2 regions of the Leptolyngbya sp. CCNP1308 genome follow, and region 2 is predicted to be linked to the other one. Evidence: riboswitches for the same ligand, from Rfam matches in the RefSeq annotation. Region 2 holds a riboswitch; the other holds the start of a gene.

Region 1 (4,208 bases), on a different contig from region 2:
GTTGATCTGCTCCAAACTGAGGCCATAGTAGCGGCCCAGCAGGCGGGTGTAGTCGCTCTCTAACCGAGCCAGGTTCACGGGCTTGAGGGGTTCGGCCAGCTGGAGGGTGAGCTGGGTGCAGCGCTGGGCGTCGCAGTTGACGATCGCCAACACCATTTCGGTCATGGTATTGCGGGTGCGCGGATCCATATGGCCCATCATGCCGCAGTCGAGCAGGGCCACCCGGCCATCAGTGAGGTAAAAGATATTGCCGGGGTGGGGGTCGGCGTGGAAAAACCCATCGACAAAATACTGCTTAAAGAACGCGCGAAACAGCAGCGTAGTGGCCGCCGCCCGCAGGCCAATAGTGCTGCTGTGGACGTCTTCAGCCATCAGGTTGGCCTTGAGCAGGGGGGTGCCCTCCAGCCACTCCATGGTCATAATCTTGGTATTGGTCAGATCCCAATAGATCTGTGGCACGATCAGCTGGCTAGCGTCATACCAGGTGCTTTTAGACAGGTTGCGCCGCAGCTGATCGGTGTAGGCGGCCTCGGTGGTGAAGTCGAGTTCGGCGTTGAGGGCGTCGGCAAATTCTTCTGCTAAATCGACCACGTTGTAGCGCTGGCCAAACTGGGTCGCCGACACCAGCCGGGCAATATCGCGAATTAAGGTCATGTCGCGCTCGACCTGGCGCTCGATGCCGGGGCGCTGCACCTTAAGAGCGACTTGGCGGCCATCCTTGAGCACGGCTTTATGGGTTTGGGCAATGGAACCGGCGGCGATCGCCCGGTAGTCTAGCCGCTCAAATAGCTCCTCCGGGGGCCGCCCCAGGTGCTGGCGAATGTGAGCCTCAATCTCCTTGGGGTCTACGGGGGGGACAGTGCTTTGCAGGCTGCTGAGTTCTTCGATGTAGGCCGGGGGCATGAGGTCGGGACGGGTGCTCAACAGCTGCCCCAGCTTGACGTAGACCGGCCCCAGGTCAGTCAAAATATTGCGCAGCACTGCCGGGGGCGGAATCTCGGGCTCGTCGGCTTTGCCGCCCACCAGCAACCGCCGCATATAGTCCCAGCCGTTGCCGAGCACTACTTCAATAATTTCTTTTTGTCGGGCTAGACGTGACGAGGAAACCATTGGGGGCAGAGGTGGCAGTTTGCCTGATGGTAGCGTATGGGGGAGATGGGGAAGGCAAGGGAGATGGGGAAGGTGAAGTAAGTGGAAAGGTGAGGGAGATGGGGGAGGGGGGTGACTATTGGTGAACCTAAGGGGAAAGGCGGATTAGCCCGGTGCTATGATGCTTGGGCGCTGTCGGTTCCGGTGGGGATCAGCCACTGGAGGCAACGGGGAAAGTGCAGTGCAAGACTGCCGCTGTCCCGCAGCTGTGAGGCTATTTTGGTGTTCGGCGAGGTATCTCGCCGAACACCAAAATAGCTGAGCCAGAACGCCCGCCGATCGCCCATCTAATTTCCCCTGTTCTTTCTTCGTCTGCGAGGTACGGATGAATTATCGATTGGCTGCCTTGAAATCAATTACGGCTGGTTTTTCACGGAAGCTGCTAGGGCGTGGCATCGGGGGCGCGATCGCCGCCCTGCTGCTGCTGCCCCTGCCCAGTTTGGCCCACCACGCCATGGGGGGCGAGTTGCCTACCTCCCCTATTGAAGGCTTTGTATCGGGTCTAGCCCACCCCGTGATTGGCCTCGACCACCTAGCCTTTGTGGTGGCGGTGGGGCTGCTGGCAGCAGTTAGCGCCTGGGGCATTGTGATCCCCATGGTCTTTGTGCTGGCGGCCATGGCCGGGGCGGGGCTGCACTTGACTGGTGTCACGCTACCGGCAGCGGAGCTAGTAATTTCTGGGTCGGTGCTGGGGTTTGGTGTACTGCTGGCGCTCAGAGATCGGCCCCAGAGTATTGTCATTACAGGATTGGCGGCCCTAGCGGGGCTGTTTCACGGGTATGCCTACGGCGAAGCCATCTTCGGAGCTGGGGCCATGCCCCTGGCGGCCTACCTAGCTGGCTTCACAACCGTACAGATGGGCATCGCAATGGCGGCCTTTTTCTTTGGGCGGCAGCTTAAGCAGGGATCTACAGCGCTGTTTATGCAGCGGGCCGGCCTGGTGATTTGCGGTATTGGCGCTGCGTTTTTAGCGACCACGCTGGTCAATACCCTGCTGCCCGTCTAAGAACATCCTAAGGGTGAGGGCTACGGCTATAGTTGCTAGCGATCGCGCTTTAGACCCTGCTGCACCGGGTCAAACCCCTGGGGAAAATGGGTTTCCTCAGGGTCGTAATCGGCAGTGGCGAGGGTGGCTCCGCTCAGATTGGCCGTTTTGAGATTGGTGCCAATGAGCATCGCCCCCCGCAGGTCGGCTCCGGTGAGGTCGGCTTCGGCCAGGTTGGCGTAGCTGAGGTCGGCTCCCCGCAGATTGGCCTGGCGCAGGGTACTGCCGCTGAGGTCGGCATAGCTGAGGTCGGCCCCCTTAAGGTCGGCCCCGCTCAGGTCAACCTCTGACAAAATGATGCTGCTAAAGTTACGCTGCCCAGAGGCATAGACCTGCAAGAGATCCGCAGCGGAAGCAATGTCGGCGATGGGGGTGGGCTGGGTCATGGCGAATCCTGGAATAGACTCCTTCAGCTTAGGGGTTGACCACAGACCCAGGCCACAGTCGTAACCATCCTTTAAGGGCCTCTCTGGAGGGGCTATGGTTAGACTGCCGGGAAGGCGATTGAGGGTCTAAATGGGCTAAATTCTGCCCTATTTCTGCTTGGGGCTGAGCCTGTTATGAAATAGGCACAGGGGCCTAGGCATAAATGCTTGAGGGAGCGGTATGCTTAAGCCGTTTGGTTGAGCCAGCGGTGCATTCCCTATGACCCTATCTCCTGCTTGGGCGGCGGCCCTGTTTATGCCCGCAGCCGTGGGATTGCTGTACCAGGCGGTGCAGCCCCATCCCTGGCCCTATCGTCTGCTGGCTCTGGCGTTGTTGGTCGGCATTTTTGAGCAGGCCCATATGGCCAGGGTCGATCTACGTCATGTTCAGATTGTGGGGCAACGCTGGAGCGATCCTCGGTTGCAGTCCTTTGGCCGGGTCGTCGTTTGGGCTGTCGTGGGTCAGCTGGCAGGGTTTTATGGGGCGGCGGCAGGCTATTTAGGCAGCGGCATGGCGGTGATTATGCTGAGCGTAATGGGCTTTAACCTGATGGCTAAGATTCGGCTAGAGATCTCCAGTTTGCAGCCGATTCAGGCGGCGGGCTGGCGATCGCGCCTCGGTGTGCTGGTGTTAGATGCGATCGCCCTCATCCTCGCCCTGCTGTGGATTGCCCAGCAAGTTCAGGGCTGGGTTGCCGGGGGGTTGTTCACCATTACCGTGGTCTACGGCATCAGCAAACTGATCACCTACGCCGCCGCCCTGCGCTCTGGTGCAGCGAAAAGCTCAGCGATCCATGTCGCTCACGCCGCTCAAGAGCATCCACAGACCTCCCAGCAAAATTAGCAGGGCCAATCCGCCCATCGCTGCGTCTAGCCAGGATGTTGCTTCCATTAGATATCCCCCTCTCCCTCAAACAGCGTGTCTAGGGGCATGGCCGCTAGGTTTAACGATTCTTGCAGATAGCGCGACACCACGTCTGACTGGCCATGGGTAACGTACACCGTTTTGGCCCCAGTATCTTTCACCGTTTGAATCAGCCCTGGCCAGTCGGCGTGGTCAGAGAGCACAAAACCGCGCTCGTAGCCGCGCCGCCGCCGCGCCCCCCGCACCGCCATCCACCCCGAGGCAAAGGCGGTTTGGGGATGTTTAAACCGCTTCATCCAGCTAGAGCGGTGGCCCGAGGGCGGGGCCAGCACCAGATCGCCCGTAAATTTGTGGGTACGAGGTATTTCTGACGTGCAAATCGTCGGCACCATCGCCACACCCTGCTGGCGGTAAATCTCGGTCAGCACATGAATTGCGCCGTGGACGTAGACGGGCCGATCAGTCAGCTTAACCAGCTCACTCAGCACTCGCTGGGCCTTGCCAAAGGCATAGCAAAACAGAATCGACGGGCGCTCAGGATCGCCTTGCCACCAGTCGTAGATCTGGCGGGTGGTTTCGGCACCGCTTTCCCATCGGTAAATCGGCAGACCAAAGGTGGCTTCGGTGATGAACGTGTCGCAGGGCACCACCTCAAAGGGGGCGCAGGATGGGTCGGCGCAGCGCTTGTAGTCGCCCGATACCACCCACACCTCATCCCTGTGCT
Region 2 (4,208 bases):
AGGGGATGGGGCGACATCGACAACGCTGGGCGGTAAACCACTCGGAGGGCGCACAGCAGGAGAAAATCCACAGGGGCTACCGGGGATTATGGCATTACTACAGCAGAGCCAGCCAAATTCGGGAATCGCTTCAATATCTGGCGGGGGGGCACAGAGATGTGCCTATATCAGGCATAGGGCGCAGATAGTTTTTCCAGCTGTTTTCAATCCCAACGGGCGAATTGGCGACAGTCATCAGGCAGGGTGCCCCCTACCAGGCCAACAATCGTGGCGATGGTGATGAGAATGCCCTCCTTGTCGGTTTCACCGTCAACCGTATAGGTTCCAGAAATACCCTCAAGGGCCAAGAGCGCTTCCGTTGCGGCAACGGCATCGGTTCCGGCGATCGCCACCTGAATATCTGCCATAGAAGATTTGTCAAAAGTTTGGTCAATCCTACCAGGCCGATGGGTTACGGTCATCCCAGAATAGCGATCGCGCCCAGGCATCCACGCCCCACATCGCAGCCGACTCCGCCAGGTGCGAACCCAGCTGCCCTTTATGTGAACCCAGCTGCGTAAATGGCGAACCCAGCTGCGTCAGCGGTGAACCCAGCCTCGTCCACGGCGAACCCAGCTGCCTGGGGGCGAGGCCAGCTTCGTGGCGATCGAGGCCAGCTTCGTGAATGGCGAACCCAGCTTCACCGCTGGTGAAGATAGGCCCGCCGTCGGGGTACCCAGCCCCGTTTCTCAGGAAAAGAGGAGCAAGCTAGGCGTGGTTCGGTTGTAGCAAACGACAGTTGGCTGGAATCTATCCATCGAAGAGTCAGCCACGTCGCTTCCTGGGAGGGGCGATCTTCTAGCGCTCAATTGCAGAGGGCATCGAAACTCTAAAAATCGTCAGCGGCCACCAAAATCTGGAGGCATCATTTAAGCATGGCGACAGCCAACCCTAGGCATGCAGCGCTCACACTTCCCGTATCACACACTGATGGCTCCACCCCTCACCCTGCAACAGCTCACAGCGCAGCCCGCTACCTCAGAGAATTTTGCCGCCTTCGGCCAGGTGATTTTCCCCCGTGCCGATGGTGCCGTCTTTGGCCCCAGCGATGCCCAGCTCCAGCTCGATCGCGGCATTCCCCGCTTTTATATAATGACGCTGATGAACAGGGGCACCCGGTTTCGCGCCATCACCCGGCACCAGCGCTGCACCCAGTGCCTAGGGGCGCTGGAGGGCAAAGATTGGTTTATGGCAGTCGCCCCTCCCAGCGCTGCCGACCAGCCCGACCCCAGCCAAATCCGCGCCTTTTACATCCCCGGCAACGGCTTTATCAAGCTAGAGGTAGGCACCTGGCACGCGGGGCCATACTTTTGCCATCCCACGGTGAACTTCTACAATCTGGAGCTGAGCGACACAAATATTACCGACCACCAGACCTGTCTTCTGGCGCAGGACTTCGGGCTAGAGTTTGAAATCGTGGTGTGAGTGTCGTTATTCCCAACCGTTCCCTAAACGGAGCATCTCCACAGGAGCAAGGGACGGCTGGGAATGGCTGAGTTGATGAGTTATCGGGCGATCGCAGCTTCCACCTCCCCAGCTACCAAAGGCGGAAGGACGTAGGCGGTAGCTTTTTTGATGGCGGGCGATCGCAGCCCGTAGGGCACCTTGCCATTCGCTGAGGCAGCGTACTGGCGACAAAACTCCGCCAGGTCGGGGGCCGACTGGCTAGGCGACAGATCGTTGAAAATAAACGTGAGCTTGCCGGGGGCACTGAGGGCGACGTTGCAGGCGCGATCGCAAGCGGCCATACAGCGCACCGGCTGAAGGGCGATTTCGCCCTGGCCGGTTTCGGCTTTTAGGCAGTCGGTGAGCTGGTCGATCAGGTGCTGTCCCCCAGGGGTGTCGCCCGCGCTAGATTCAGCGGCGGGGAATTTGCACAGGGCGCAGACAAATAACGTCGGTTGGGTCATTGGGTTCAAACCATAGGTGAATAGGGTCGCCAGCCAGCCCCGAAGCTTGAGCGGCTGACAACACCGAGAAATTAGGATTTGGGAGTAACGGTAAACTCGGCCTGGCGATTGCCCATTTGGCGAGAGCAATCCGGCGGCGGCACCGCCCAGCCCTTTAAGCAAGAGATATGGGGCTGCGAGTCACCCAGCAGCAGCAGCATGGCGTCCTGCGCCGGGTCGTAGGTGGCGACGGCATTTTCTACCGCTGGTCGCTGATCGGCAGCTAGGTTCAGATCTTGCCAGCAGGTCGCCAGTTCGGCCTGGGGCACAAAGCGGGCGGTGTAGGGCACCGCCGTGCGGCTCCAGTCCACCGTGGCGGTGACGCCGTGGATTTCGCAGACCACCATGCCGTGACCATGCTCAAGAAACCCCTGCCAAGCCAGATGGCCCAGGGGCAGCCAGTATTCTCGAATAAACAGCGGCTGCCAGTCGCCAAAGCAGCCCTGCCAAACCGTATCTTGTACGCGCATGGCCATTACCCTGCGCGGCTAAAAACGGCTAAAAGCTGTGACCCAGAGCGCCAGCGCTCTAGGGCAAACCAAAGACTATTAGTCATCTGCACCTCGCAGATGGATATGAAGTGGGCATCCATCGGCGGGCGTTCTGACTCGGAGAATTTTGGATTTTGGGTTTTAGATTTTGGATACATGTCTATCCAAAATCGCCAATCTAAAATCTAAAATCGCCTCACAGCTGCGGGACAGTGGCAGATTTGCGCTGCGCTTTCCCCGTTTCCTTTAGCGGCTGACCCCCGCTAAAACCGACAGAGCTGCATCCTAACACCTCAGAGGCGAAGCGATCGGCAACAAATCGTTGCGATTTGTAGGGCCATTAGATGGTCAGGCTAATGCCCGTGGGGAGCCTGACGGCGGCGGTAGGCATCCATATAGACCACATTGGCTCCAGCGCGGTAGTCGCCGTGGCCAGCGAGCAACCCCGAGGCTTTGACCTGCTTGGCCAGCGCCACGGTGAGGGTTGAGCCCGCTTCAGGCGGCACCCAGAGCTGTTTGAAGCTGACATTAATCTCAGTGCCTGGTGCCCAGCCTTCCTGGCGTACCCAGCAGCGATCGCGATCGCACCGCACTACTACAAAATCGGGGACATGGTCATCTTGACCTTTGAGGCGAACCCGTGACCCTGGCCGAATCGTTAAGGAAGCCATAGCGCTGCACCTGAAATAGGCTAGCCGTTATAGATCCAACATAGTTCATTTGAACTGAATTTTGAACGGGAAATTCACAAAAAAATAATTTATTGGTTTTATTTTAGGGGATGTTTCTCCGCTTTGGGGTTAACGGCGGGCAACGGAGGGTTAACGCTAGATTTAGATTGTCAATCTTGCCAGCTCTCCAGGGCTGGTGGGCTGTGGCAGACTAAAGAAGTCGTCGGCTTTGGTTGTCTATGCCCCCTCAGACCAACCCGTTACCGCTGGCTGCGGTGCTGCAGCACCGCCGCGATCGCCTAGCTGAGATCTATCCTGGGCCGGTGGTGCTGGAGTCGGGGCGGGCGGTGTCGCGCAACTTTCCGGCCAACACCTATCCCTTTCGGGCCAACAGCCATTTTTTGTATTTTGCGGGGCTGCCCCTGGCCAACGCCGCCATCCATCTCGCCGGGGGGCGGCTGACGCTGTTTATGGATGACACCTCCCCCGAAGCCGCCCTGTGGCACGGGCCGAGCCCTAGCCGAGATGCGATCGCCGCTGAAATCGGGGCTGACGCCGCCTATCCTTACCAAGATTTAGAGGCCAAACGGGCTGAAGCGGCAACGTTGCCCCGCCAAGCTGCCGCCAATCCAGAGCCGAGCCAATCCCTGATTGAAGCCCTCGTGACCCTGCGGCTGCACCACGACGATTACGCCCTCGACCAAATCAGACAAGCGGCGGCGGTTTCTGTGGCTGCCCACAAAGCCGGTATGGCTGCCACCCAAGGGGCCACCACCGAAGCTCAGGTGCGGGCCGCCATGGAGCAGGTGATCATCGGTCAGGGCATGGCCTGCGCCTACAACAGTATTGTCACCGTTCACGGCGAAGTGCTGCACAACGAGCAATACCACCACGGCCTGGCTCCGGGCGATCTATTGCTGGCCGATGTGGGAGCCGAAGCGGCGAGCGGCTGGGCCTCCGATATCACCCGTACCTGGCCGGTGTCAGGACAATTCACCTCTGCCCAGCGGGATATATACGACCTAGTGTTGGCTGCCCACGATGCCTGCATTGCCGTC

The links. A riboswitch is a leader RNA that binds a small molecule or an ion and turns the genes downstream of it on or off. The one in region 2 is predicted to bind cobalamin.
Region 1: linked by a shared signal. The riboswitch ahead of VB780_RS24415 (HupE/UreJ family protein) and the one ahead of VB780_RS27435 (hypothetical protein) in region 2 are both predicted to bind cobalamin.

The regions. Positions count from the first base shown of each region.
Region 1 is NZ_JAYGIH010000081.1:9,473-13,680, reverse strand. Features, by position in the region: gene VB780_RS24420 (AarF/ABC1/UbiB kinase family protein) at 1-1,110, opposite strand, end outside; cobalamin riboswitch at 1,269-1,444, shown strand; gene VB780_RS24415 (HupE/UreJ family protein) at 1,496-2,155, shown strand; gene VB780_RS24410 (pentapeptide repeat-containing protein) at 2,191-2,580, opposite strand; gene VB780_RS24405 (hypothetical protein) at 2,840-3,463, shown strand; gene VB780_RS24400 (ligase-associated DNA damage response exonuclease) at 3,511-4,208, opposite strand, start outside.
Region 2 is NZ_JAYGIH010000107.1:58,420-62,627, forward strand. Features, by position in the region: gene VB780_RS27420 (hypothetical protein) at 204-407, opposite strand; gene VB780_RS27425 (ureidoglycolate lyase) at 970-1,464, shown strand; gene VB780_RS27430 (DUF1636 domain-containing protein) at 1,545-1,949, opposite strand; gene VB780_RS27435 (hypothetical protein) at 2,021-2,458, opposite strand; cobalamin riboswitch at 2,564-2,768, opposite strand; gene VB780_RS27440 (hypothetical protein) at 2,833-3,150, opposite strand; gene VB780_RS27445 (aminopeptidase P family protein) at 3,390-4,208, shown strand, end outside.